Regions from separate parts of the Rhodococcus ruber genome, predicted to be linked through region 3. Evidence: riboswitches for the same ligand, from Rfam matches in the RefSeq annotation. Region 3 holds a riboswitch; each other region holds the start of a gene.
What was found. A riboswitch is a leader RNA that binds a small molecule or an ion and turns the genes downstream of it on or off. The one in region 3 is predicted to bind S-adenosylmethionine.
Positions count from the first base shown of each region.

Region 1: another riboswitch for S-adenosylmethionine. It lies ahead of F1734_RS01060 (ABC transporter substrate-binding protein); the one in region 3 lies ahead of F1734_RS04610 (aminotransferase class V-fold PLP-dependent enzyme).
Region 2: another riboswitch for S-adenosylmethionine. It lies ahead of F1734_RS18580 (bifunctional o-acetylhomoserine/o-acetylserine sulfhydrylase); the one in region 3 lies ahead of F1734_RS04610 (aminotransferase class V-fold PLP-dependent enzyme).

Region 1 is NZ_CP044211.1:215,986-220,080, reverse strand. It holds gene F1734_RS01065 (ABC transporter permease) at 1-500, opposite strand, end outside; gene F1734_RS01060 (ABC transporter substrate-binding protein) at 504-2,135, opposite strand; SAM riboswitch class I at 2,340-2,431, opposite strand; gene F1734_RS01055 (MFS transporter) at 2,477-3,898, opposite strand; gene F1734_RS01050 (NtaA/DmoA family FMN-dependent monooxygenase) at 3,911-4,095, opposite strand, start outside.
Region 2 is NZ_CP044211.1:4,007,920-4,012,014, forward strand. It holds gene F1734_RS18570 (exodeoxyribonuclease III) at 1-535, opposite strand, end outside; gene F1734_RS18575 (NADP-dependent isocitrate dehydrogenase) at 621-1,838, opposite strand; SAM riboswitch class IV at 2,105-2,220, shown strand; gene F1734_RS18580 (bifunctional o-acetylhomoserine/o-acetylserine sulfhydrylase) at 2,307-3,632, shown strand; gene metX (homoserine O-acetyltransferase MetX) at 3,629-4,095, shown strand, end outside.
Region 3 is NZ_CP044211.1:982,469-986,563, forward strand. It holds gene F1734_RS04605 (Pls/PosA family non-ribosomal peptide synthetase) at 1-1,712, opposite strand, end outside; SAM riboswitch class IV at 1,959-2,074, shown strand; gene F1734_RS04610 (aminotransferase class V-fold PLP-dependent enzyme) at 2,141-3,460, shown strand; gene F1734_RS04615 (YbaK/EbsC family protein) at 3,516-3,989, opposite strand; gene F1734_RS04620 (2-oxo-4-hydroxy-4-carboxy-5-ureidoimidazoline decarboxylase) at 4,054-4,095, opposite strand, start outside.

The sequences.
Region 1 (4,095 bases), 770 kb from region 3:
AGCAGCTTCATCCGGAACGAGAAGAGCTGGAGCAGAACCAGTCCCACCCAGAAGGTCGGAACCGCGACACCGAGCGGCGGCAGCGAGAACAGCGTGCTGCGCAGCCACCGGGCGCGCGTGTACGTGGCGACGAACGCGATCGAGGTGCCGAGGAGCACGGCGAGCGCCAGGGCGACCGCGGCCAGGGCCAGGGTGCTGGGTACGGCGGCGGCGATCGCGTCGGTCACGGGTTGTCCCGTGACGATCGAGATGCCGAAGTCACCCCGGACGGCGTTGCTCAGCGCAGTAAGGTACTGCCCCGACAACGGACGGTCGAGCCCGTACCGCTCCTGCAGTTGCGCGACAGCGGCCGCATCCACCGGTGTGCCGCTGCCGGCGCCGTCGACCGCGATGCTCACCGGGTCGGACGGCAGCAGGTACAGCACGCCGAACGAGACGGTGAACGCCGCCCACAGCACCAACAGCGCCTGCACGAGCCGGGAACCGAGATACCGGGCCATGGTCTACTCGCTCAGCCAGGTGTCGAAGAACTGCAACCGGGCGGAGGCCTCGAACTTCAGGTCCTGCACCGCCCCCGCCGCACCGATGGCCTGGGACAGCTCCACGGTCGGCAGCCACAGGCCGTTGTCGAGGACGAGCTGCTGTGCCTGCTCGATCAGCTCGCCGCGTTCGGCCGGGTCGGTGGTGCGCAGCTGCGCGGACAGGACCTCGTCCAGCGCCGGGATCGGGCCGCGGTTGTTGAGGTTGCGCCCGTCGAGTCCGAACGTGGTGCGCAGGATGTCGCCGTCGGCGCGCGTGCTGTTGTAGTAGGTGGCGTCGAAGTCCTTCGTGCCCTGCCGGGCAGTGGCTTCCGGGGTGGAGACCAGGTCGAGCTGCAGGTCGATACCGACCTCGCGCAGCTGCTGCTGCACGAGCTCGAGGATCGCCTGGTTGCCGGCGAACACCGAACTGAACAGCACCGAGAAGGACAGGCGGTTGCCGTCCTTGACGCGGATGCCGTCCGGGCCGGGAACCCAGCCGGCGGCGTCGAGGATCGACTTCGACTTCGCCGGGTCGTAGGTGACGTCGTCGAGTGCGGCGTAGCCGGGGGTGCGGGAGGCGAGGGTACTGGTCGCGGGCCGGAAATCGGGGCCGAGGACGGTGTCGACGAGTTCCTGGCGGTCGAGGGCCGGCACGATCGCAGCGCGCACCGCCGGATCGGTCAGGACGCCACGGGTGACGTTCGGCTGGAAACCGAACGGGACACCCGGGTTCGGCGTGGTGAGGATCCGTCCGCCGCTGCCTTCGATCTGGGAAGCGTCCTGCGGCAGCGCATCGCTGATCGCGTCGAGCTGGCCGGATGCGAGGCTGCCGGTGCGTACACCGGACTCCGGGACGATCGTGAACTCGATGCGATCGAGGTAGGCCTCGCCGTCGTGCGCGAAAACGTCGGATCCCCACGAGTATCCAGTGCGCTTGACCAGCGTGGCGGACTTGTCCTGCTGGTAGTCCTCGTAGACGAAGGGACCGGTGCCGGACAGGTCGCCGGCGCAGCGTTCCTCCGCGGACTTCGCGACGTCCCTGTCGGACAGGAAGCCGAGTTGCAGCGTCGACGACGCCTGCAGGAACTGCGCGTTCGGTCCGGCGAAGGACACCTGGGCGGTGAGCGGATCGAGCACCGTGGTGCCGGTGTACCCCGACAGGTAGCTCGCCGCCAGCGCTGCCTTGGCGCCGGTGAGGGTCTGGACGATCGCGTCGAAGTTCTTCTTCACCGACTCCGCGGTGAACGGGGTGCCGTCACTGAATGTCACGCCGTCCTTCAGCCGGAACGTGAACGCCGAGGCGTCCCCGTTCACCTCCCAGCTTTCGGCGAGCCACGGCTTCAGTTCACCGGTCCCGGGGTCCTGATCGGTGAGCGAGTCGACGATCTGACGGGCGACGTAGATGGTCTGGTTGCTGCCGGCCTGCGCGGGATCGGCACACGTGGGGGCCTGGGACAGGCCGTAGCGCAGGGTGCCGCCGGGCTGCGGGGTGCCGCCACCGGAGGAGGTGCCCGCCGTGTCGGCGCCGCACGCGGCGAGCCCACCGGTGAGGATTGCGGCGGTGGCGCCCGCGACGGCGCGACGTCGGGCGGCAGAGGTGAACGGAACAGGCACCGGGGAACTCCATGATCTCGTGAGGCGCCGATGGCACCGCGCTTCGCGATGCCACCGGCCGGGCAGACGGTCGTAGTTCTTCGACTGGGTTGCGCCGCTCAGGCGCGACAGGATCGGGGGCGACAGAGGCCCGAGCACTGACGGCACAGGTCGACGTGCAGGCGCGCCCACGCGCCCACGAACCCCTCGCCTGCCATGCCTTCTCCTCCATCGTTCCCGGCGGTAGCACCCTCACCTGCGGCAGGGGGTTGCTGCGACGTCGTCGAGCCGGGTCTCTCGGTCGCTCTGGATGGTTCCCGGTGACCGTACGCGTTGCGAACGAGTTCGGAGAACCCTTTCGCTCACCGTGATCGAAACCCGGCGTCGGCACGACGGCGCCGGTCGGCGAGCGCACAGAGCAGCGACACCGCGAGCATGGCGGCGCACACCGCGAGGCCGGCCGACGCGGCACCGGCGAAGTCGTCCCCGTCCGTCGCCAGCGCCGACAGATACAGGCCGGACACCGCGGCGAGGGCGACCGTCGCGGACAACCGCTGTGACAGTTGCAGGAACCCGGCCGCGACACCGTGACCGCCCGCCGGGGACGACTCGAGCGTCAGCGCCCGGTTGGGTGCATCCACGAATCCACCCGAGAGGCCCGACAGAGCGGCCAGCGCCACGAACACCGGCATCGTGGCGTCGTGCCGCACAGCGGCGGCGTAGCCACCGACGACGGCGATCTCGGCCGCCACCGCCACGACGACCGTCACCCGGCCGTATCGCGCGACGACCCGCCACCCCACGGCCGAGGCGACGGCCATCGCCGCGGCGGCGGCGGACAGCACGGCGGCGGCCTGGACCGCGGCATAGCCGCGCCCCTCGATGAGGTACAGGCTCACGACGGTGTTCAGGGACAGCACCGCACCGAACCAGAACAGTGCGACCAAGGTGCCGAGGATGTATCCGCCGGATCCGGTCAGTTCGGGAAGCAGCACGGGCTTGCCGCCGCGCACGGCGACACGGCGTTCCCACCATAGGAAGGTGGCGAGTGAGACCGCCGCTCCCCCGACGGCGAACACCGCACCCACCGGACCCGGTTCGGAGACCACGGGCACCATCACCAGCGTCGTGGCCGCCGCGAGCAGCGCGAGGCCCCCGGCATCGACCCCGCTGCGGGCCGACGGTCGTCCCCGATCCGGGGGCAGGCGGCGGGCCGCGAGCACGAGTGTGACGAGTGCGCACGGCACGTTGAGAATCAGCAGAACACGCCACCCGTAGTCCCCGGGTGCAGCGCCGAGCACCAGCCCACCGACGAGTGGACCGCACAGCCCGGCGAGGCCTCCGGCCGTGCTGTAGGCGGCCAGGGCCCGGGCGCGCGCCGGGCCGGTGTAGTTCTCGGCCAGGATCCCGAGCACCTGCGCGCTGATCAGGCCCGCCCCGACCCCCTGACCGGCCCGTGCGGCGACGACCGTCCAGGGGTCGGACGCGACAGCTCCGCACACCCCCATGACCGCGAAGAGGGTCATGCCCGCGAGGAACAGCCGCCGCCGGCCGGCCACATCGCCGAGCCGGCCTGCCGGGACCAGCGCAAGACCGAAGCTCAGCGAGTATGCGGCCAGGATCCACTGCACCTGCGAAACGCCCGCGTCGAGACCGGTCCGCAAGGCGGGAAGGCCGATGTTCAGCACCGACGAATCGAGCAGGGTGGTGAAGCCGGCGGCCGCACAGACCGGCACCACTGACGTCGTCTGCCGGGGCGTCTGCGCCCGATCGGTGAGTGTCACGCGGGAGGTGGGTTAACCGCCGACCGCCACCGGATCGGCCGGCACCCGCAGCCCGAGGTTGTGCCGCAGCGTGGTTCCGGTGTACTCGACGCGGAGGACACCACGGTCCTGCAGCAGGGGCACCACCTCGTCGACGAAATCGTCGAGCCCCCAAGGCACGAGGTGCGAACCGAGGATGAACCCGTCCGAGCCGTCGT
Region 2 (4,095 bases), 2.5 Mb from region 3:
GGAACCCGGACTTCTTCACGTTGCCCTTCCAGTTCTTGATGTCACGCTCGGTGTGGGCGATGTTCCAGTCCCCGCACACCACCATGTGCCGGGCCGCGGCCTCGACCTCGGCGGCGCGGTGGTTCAGGTGCGCCGCGAACGACGCCATGAACCGCTCCTTCTCCTCCTGCTTCGGGGTGCCGGCCTCCCCGGTGGGCAGGTACAGACTGCCGACGGTCAGATCGCCGAAGTCCGCCTCGACGTACCGTCCGGAGGCGGCGAACTCGTCCTCGTCGAACCCGACGCGCGAGGAGTCGGCGGGGCGCCGGGACAGGATCGCCACCCCGGCACGGCCCTTGGCCTCCGATTCGGCCGACACGACGTACCACCCGGCATCGAGGGCCGGCGCGATCGCCGCGTGGAACTGCTGCTCGGTGGCGCGCACCTCCTGCAGGCACACGATGTCGGCGGGCTCGGTGGCCAGCCAGGCGAGCAGGCCCTTGCCGGCGGCGGCACGGACACCGTTGACGTTGACGGTGGAGACGACATGAGGCACGCCGGTCACCGTAGCGGACGGTCCCGACCCGGAACGACGACGGGACGCCCCCGGCAGGGGCGTCCCGTCGTGTGCGGTCCGTGCGTCAGGCGCGGGCCTTCTGGAGGTTCTCGTCGAGCGCGGCGAGGAACTCCTCGGTGGTCAGCCAAGCCTGCTCGGGCCCGATGAGCAGGGCGAGGTCCTTGGTCATCTGGCCGGCCTCGACGGTCTTGATGACGACGTCCTCGAGCTGCTGGGCGAACTCGATCACCTCGGGGGTGTTGTCGAGCTTGCCGCGGTGCTCGAGACCACGGGTCCAGGCGAAGATCGACGCGATCGGGTTCGTCGACGTCGGCTTGCCGGCCTGGTGCTGCCGGAAGTGCCGGGTGACGGTTCCGTGCGCGGCCTCGGCCTCGACGGTCCTGCCGTCCGGGGTCATGAGCACGGAGGTCATCAGGCCCAGCGAACCGTAGCCCTGCGCGACGGTGTCCGACTGGACGTCGCCGTCGTAGTTCTTGCAGGCCCAGACGTAGCCGCCCTCCCACTTGAGCGAGGAAGCGACCATGTCGTCGATGAGACGGTGCTCGTAGGTGAGTCCGGCGGCGTCGAACTCCGCCTTGAACTCCTCCTCGTAGATCCGCTGGAACTCGTCCTTGAACATGCCGTCGTAGGCCTTGAGGATCGTGTTCTTGGTCGAGAGGTAGACCGGGTAGTTCTGCTGCAGGCCGTAGGACAGCGAGGCCCGCGCAAAGTCCTGGATGGACTTCTTGTAGTTGTACATCCCCATGACGACGCCGCCGTCCTCGGGAATCCGGCACACCTCGTGCTGGATCGGCTCGGAGCCGTCCTCCGGCGTGAAGGTGATGGTGACGGTGCCCGGGCGGTCGACCTTGAAGTCGGTGGCGCGGTACTGGTCGCCGAAGGCGTGACGGCCGACGATGACCGGCTTGGTCCAGCCCGGCACCAGGCGCGGCACGTTCGAGATGATGATCGGGGCACGGAAGATGGTGCCGCCCAGGATGTTACGGATCGTGCCGTTGGGCGAGCGCCACATCTTCTTCAGGCCGAACTCCTCGACCCGGGCCTCGTCGGGAGTGATGGTCGCGCACTTGACGCCGACGCCGTGCTTCTTGATGGCGTTGGCCGCATCGACGGTGACCTGGTCGTCGGTCGCATCGCGGTGCTCGATGCCGAGGTCGTAGTACTCGAGATTCACATCCAGGTAGGGATGGATCAGCTTGTCTTTGATGAACTGCCAGATGATGCGGGTCATCTCGTCGCCGTCGAGTTCGACGACCGTTCCTTCAACCTTGATCTTGGACATGTGCGCTTCGCGTCCTCCTAGGAAGTGTCCCTGGTCCCAAGTCGATCCCACTTTGTGGGTGCGATCGTGGTCGGCTCAATGAACCATTTATGGCGTGCTCACACGTGCGGAACACGGTCCAAACAAGACGAGCGTACTGCTATCGCCCCGGTCCGCCAAGCGCACCCCCGGCTACCCGCGGGTAACTTTCACCTGCTCAGGCGCCCTCTCCCGGCAGGCACGGGTCGCCTACCGAAGCGTCCGTCCGAGCCGCTAGACTCGCGCCAGGTCATGAGTACCAGCGTGAAGCCCCGGCTTGCTGGTCGGCAACCCTCCGGCCAGGGTGGGGTGCTCCGGGTGATGACCCGGTCGTCCGGCGACACGCCGCACGACAAGCCGGTCCGATGGAGGTATTCGTCATGAGGGTTGTGATCATGAGCTGTCGTCACTAGCCGCCCCGACCTCCCGACCACGGCCAGTAAGGACATCATGACCGACAGCGAGAACACCCGGCGCGAAGACGGCTGGAGCTTCGAGACCAAGCAGATCCACGCAGGACAGCCCGCCGGCGGCGACACCCGCGCCCGCGCCCTGCCGATCTACCAGACCACCAGCTACACCTTCGACAACACCGACCACGCCGCCGCCCTGTTCGGCCTCACCGAACCCGGCAACATCTACACCCGCATCATGAACCCCACCCAGGACGCGGTCGAACAACGCATCGCCGCCCTCGAGGGCGGCGTCGCCGCCCTGCTCCTCGCCTCCGGCCAGGCCGCCGAGACCTACGCCCTCCTCAACCTCGCCGCCGCCGGCGACCACCTCGTCGCCAGCCCCTACCTCTACGGCGGCACCTACAACCTGCTGCACTACACCCTGCCCCGCCTCGGCATCGAGGTCACCTTCGTCGACGACCCCGACGACCTCGACCAGTGGCGCGCCGCCGTCCGCCCCACCACCCGCGCCTTCTACGGCGAAACCATCGCCAACCCCAAAAACCACCTCCTCGACATCCCCGGCGTCGCCGCCGTCGCCCACGAGCACGCCCTGCCGCTGATCGTCGACAACACCGTCGCCACCCCCTACCTGATCCGCCCCCTCGAGCACGGCGCCGACATCGTCGTGCACTCGGCCACCAAATACCTCGGCGGCCACGGCACCGCCATCGCCGGGGTCATCGTCGACGGCGGCACCTTCGACTGGACCGCCCCCGGACCCGACGGCACCGCCCGCCACCCCCAGTTCACCACCCCCGACCCCAGCTACCACGGCGTGGTCTACGCCGACCTCGGCGCCCCCGCCTACGCCCTCAAGGCCCGCGTGCAACTGCTGCGCGACCTCGGCGCCGCGGTCTCCCCGTTCAACGCCTTCCTCATCGCCCAGGGCCTCGAGACCCTGAGCCTGCGCATGGAACGCCACGTCGCCAACGCCGGCAGGGTCGCCGACTTCCTCGCCCGCCGCCCCGAGGTCACCGCCGTCGCCTACGCCGGCCTCGACTCCTCCCCCTGGCACCAGCGCGGCCGGGCCCTGGCCCCGCGCGGGACCGGCGCGATCGTCACCTTCGAACTCGCCGGCGGCGTCGACGCCGGCAAGAAGTTCGTGAACGCGCTGACCCTGCACAGCCACGTCGCCAACATCGGCGACGTGCGCTCGCTGGTCATCCACCCCGCCTCGACCACCCACTCCCAGCTCACCGCCGCCGAACAACTCGCCGCCGGCGTCACCCCCGGCCAGGTCCGCCTCGCCGTCGGCATCGAACACATCGACGACATCCTCGCCGACCTCACCACCGGCCTCGAGGCGGTCGCGTCTTGACGGCGCGCGTCGACCGGCGCCACGTGGAACTGCCGCCGGAGGACGGCCGTCTCGGGACCGTCGACATCGGGCCGCTGACGCTCGAGTCCGGCGCCACCCTGCCCGACGTGACGGTGGCGGTGCAGCGTTGGGGCCGGCTGTCGCCGTCACGCGACAACGTCGTCCTCGTCGAACACGCCCTCACCGGGGACTCGCACGTGACCGGGCCGGCCGGAGCCGAACATCCGTCGCCCGGCTGGTGGACCGGGATGGTCGGTCCGGGCGCGCCGATCGACACCGACACGTGGTGCGTCGTGGCGACGAACGTGCTGGGCGGCTGCCGCGGCACCACCGGACCGGGTTCGCCCGCCCCGGACGGCAAGGCGTGGGGCTCCCGGTTCCCCGGCATCACGGTGCGCGACCAGGTCGCCGCCGAGGTCGCGCTCGCCGATGCGCTCGGCATCGACAGGTTGGCGGCCGTGAC
Region 3 (4,095 bases):
TACAGTTCGGCGACGGTCATCGCGGGATAGCGTTCGCGCAGGGCCGTCACCAGCTGGGCCGCGGCGAGGGAGCCGCCGCCGAGTTCGAAGAAGTCGTCGTCGACGCTCTCGATCGGGGTGCCGAGAATCGACACCCACAGCCCGGCGACCCATTCGGCGGTCGGGTCGAGGCCGAGAGCCTCGGCGGCGGCGGCCTCGGCGCCGGGCAGCGGCCACGGAAGCGCGTTGCGGTCCACCTTGCCGGAGGTTCGGGTGGGCAGTTCGTCGACCAGCGCCAGTCTCGGGACCAGGGCTGCGGGCAGCTGCTCGCCGAGGAGGTCGCGCGCGGAGGCGAGGTCGAACTCGGGATCGGTGCTGGCGATGTAGCCGACGAGGATCGAGTGCCCGGCCGCCGTCTTGCGCACGGCGGCCGCGCCGCCGGCGACGCCGGGCAGGTTCTGCAGAGCGTTGTCGACTTCGCCGAGTTCGATGCGGCGGCCGCCGATCTTGACCTGATCGTCGGCGCGTCCCTGGAACAGCAGCCCCGCGCGGTCGAGGGTGACCAGGTCGCCGCTGCGGTAGGCGCGGTCCCAGCCGAGGGTGGGCATGGGGGCGTACTTCTCGGCGTCCTTGGCCGGGTCCAGATAGCGGGCCAGGCCGACACCGCCGATGACGAGTTCGCCGGTGCCGCCCTCCGGGACGGGGCGGCCCTCGCCGTCCACCACGGCGAGATCCCAGCCGTCGAGCGGCAGGCCGATGCGGACCGGGCCGGTGCCGTCCATCGTCGCCGCACACGCGACCACGGTGGCCTCGGTGGGTCCGTACGTGTTCCACACCTCGCGTCCGGGCACAGCCAGCCGCTCGGCGAGATCCGGTGGGCAGGCCTCCCCGCCGAAGATCAACAGCCGCACCGCTTCGAGCGCCTCGGCCGGCCACATCGCCGCGAGGGTCGGAACGGTGGAGACGACGCTGATGTCGCGGGAGACCAGCCACGGTCCGAGGTCCATCCCGGACCGCACGAGGGAGCGGGGCGCGGGGACGAGGCACGCGCCGTGCCGCCAGGCGAGCCACATCTCCTCGCAGGACGCGTCGAATGCGACCGACAGACCGGCCAGCACGCGGTCGCCGGGGCCGATCGGGTTCTCGCGCAGGAACAGCCGGGCCTCGGCGTCGACGAAGGCGGCGGCGCTGAGATGGCTGACGGCGACACCCTTGGGGGTGCCGGTGGAGCCGGAGGTGAAGATGATCCAGGCGGCGTCGTCGAGGCGCGGACCGCGCAGCTGCGGCTTCGGCGACGGCGGCGCGGTGCCCGGACCGATGCCGTCGGCGGTGACGACGGCGGTGACCTGCGCTTCCCCGAACACGAGCTCGGCGCGTTCGTCGGGGTCGTCCGCGTCCACCGGCACGTAGGCCGCGCCGGCCGCGAGAATGCCCAGGATCGTCACGTACAGGTCCGCGGAGCCGGACGGCATGCGCACGCCGACGCGGTCCCCGCCACCGACTCCCGCGTCGGCGAGCCGGTAGGAGCAGGCGACGACCTCCTCGACGAGTTCGGCGTAGCTGAGGGTGACGGATCCGTCGTCGACGGCCGGAGCGTCAGGGTGGGTGTCGGCGGTGGCACGCAGGATGTCGACGAGAGTGCGCGGGGCCGGGGCATGGGAGGAGCGGAGGAACTCCTCGGGGATGCGATACGACCGATCCGAATCCGTCGTGGGCTGGGCAGGCAATCGCATGTCCTTCTCTCGGCCTGGTGGTGCGTTCGTCCGGTTATCTCACGGTCAGGTGGACGGAGGGTGAACATCGGGTGTGTCGGTGCCCACTCGCGCGGTGGATTCTTCCGCGTCCCGCAACGCCGGAATCCCGGCCCGATGTCCGGCTCGGCGTGAGAAACCGCCTCTCCCTGGGGATTCGCGTTCCGGACGACCGACGGTGCGGTCCCGGTTTGACATCCGCGCGCGCTTTTGCCATCCTCTTCCGCAGGTCACGAGAACCAGCGACAAGCCCCGGCTAGCTGGTCGGCAACCCTCCTCCGCGGTGGGGTGCTCCGGGTGACGACCTGGCCGTGTTTCCACACCGGACACGGCAAGCGCGGATTCGGACCGTGATCGTACTCGGGCGACGAGGCGACCACCGGCGAATCCCTGAACGACGAGGGAACGTCATGACTGCCGCTGTACTGACCGCCGACACCTGTATCGCCCCGTTCGCCCGGGTCACCGGATGTGATCTCCAGGTGCCCCTAGTGCAGGGCGGTACCTGCACCTACGCCAACTTCGACTACGCGGCGAGCGCGCCGGCCCTCGAAGCGGTGACCGAGCGGATCGCCGAACTCCTGCCGTACTACGCCAGCGTGCATCGCGGTGCCGGTTACGCCTCGAGGATCTCCACCACCAGCTACGAGCAGGCCCGGGAGTCGGTGGCTCGATTCGTCTGTGCCGCAGACGATCAGGTGGTCGTGTTCACCCGCAACACCACCGACTCGCTCAATCTCCTGGCCGGAGCCGTGCCCGGCGACGTGGTGGTGCTCGACGTCGAGCACCACGCAAACCTGTTGCCCTGGAAGAACGCTCGCGTTGTCGAGGCTGCGGACACCGTCGCCGAGACGGTCCGCCGGCTCGTCGCGGAACTGTGCAGCCGGCCCGCCGCGCTGCTCGCCGTCACCGGCGCCTCCAACGTCACCGGCGAGGTCCTCCCGATCGCCGAACTCGCCGACGTCGCGCATGCCTGCGGTGCCCGGATCCTCGTCGACGGAGCACAATTGGTTCCGCACCGGCGGATCGACCTCGCCGCGCTCGGCGTCGACTACCTCGCGTTCTCGGGGCACAAGCTCTACGCTCCGTTCGGTGCCGGTGCTCTGGTGGGGCGCCGGGACTGGCTCGACGTCGCGGAACCGCACCTCGCAGGGGGTGGTGCGGTCCGCGACGTGAGTCTCGGCCACACCGAATGGGCTTGCGCCCCGGCGCGACACGAGGCGGGCACGCCCAACGTGCTCGGCGTCGCGGCCCTCGCCGCGGCGTGCGACGCGCTCGCCGGTTTCGACGCCGATGCCGTCACCGCGCACGAGGAGGCGTTGTGCCGGCGCCTGCTCGACGGGTTGCGCGGTGTCGACGGTGTCGAGATCCTGCGGCTGTGGAGCGACTCCCCGGACTCCGTGGGCATCGTCACCTTCACGGTCGCCGGCTTCGAGCCCGGCGAGGTGGCGTCGTATCTGTCCGCCGAGCACGGAATCGGGGTGCGCGACGGCCGGTTCTGCGCGCACCCGCTGCTCGCCCGGGTCGGGCTGCCCGGCGGCGCGGTTCGTGCCTCTCTCGGTCTCGGCAGTTCCTCCGCCGACGTGGATCGTCTGCTCGACGCGCTGCGCACGCTCGTCGATGCCGGTCCCGGCTGGACCTACGCGAAGACCGACGGACTGTGGGGGCCGTCGCCCGAGACCCGTCCGGGCCTGGCGGAGTCCACCGCCGGCGCGGCGCAGTGCAGCTGACCGGTTCCCCGGCGGGCCGTCGCACCGGCCGGGCCCGTCGTCCGGGCCGGCAGGGCTAGTCGACCTCGACGTCGACGGCTGCCGTGATGCGCATCAGTTCGCGGAACGTCGTGCGGAACAGCGTGCGTGGATGCCCGCCGGAGGCCCAGAGCTGGGGGAAGGCGGCCAGGGCGGTGTCGACGTACGTGGTCAGGTTCGTCGGATGCCCGAGCGGCGCCACCCCGCCGACGGGCTGACCCGTGACCTCGGTGACGACGTCCGGGGGCGCCGCGACGAGCACACCGCCGAGACGCTTGCCGGTTCGTTCCGGATTCACCCGATGGGCACCCGAGACCAGCAGCAGTACCGGTTCGTCGTCGAGCAGGAACACCAGCGACTTGACGATCGCGCCCACGTCGACCCCGAGCGCGGCCGCCGCCTGCTCGGCGGTGTGCACCGACTCCGGTTGGGTCGTGATCAACCCGTGGTGCCCGCGCGCGATGAGCGTGTCGGCCACTCGAGCGGCATTCGGATGCAGTGTCCCGGACATGGTTCCAGCCTAGGAGGCTGCCGCCGTCCGTGGCTCCGATCGGCAGGTCCGGCCGCGGCCGGGGTCAGTACAGCGGAAAGCCGTCCTCGGGTCCGAGCATGCGCTC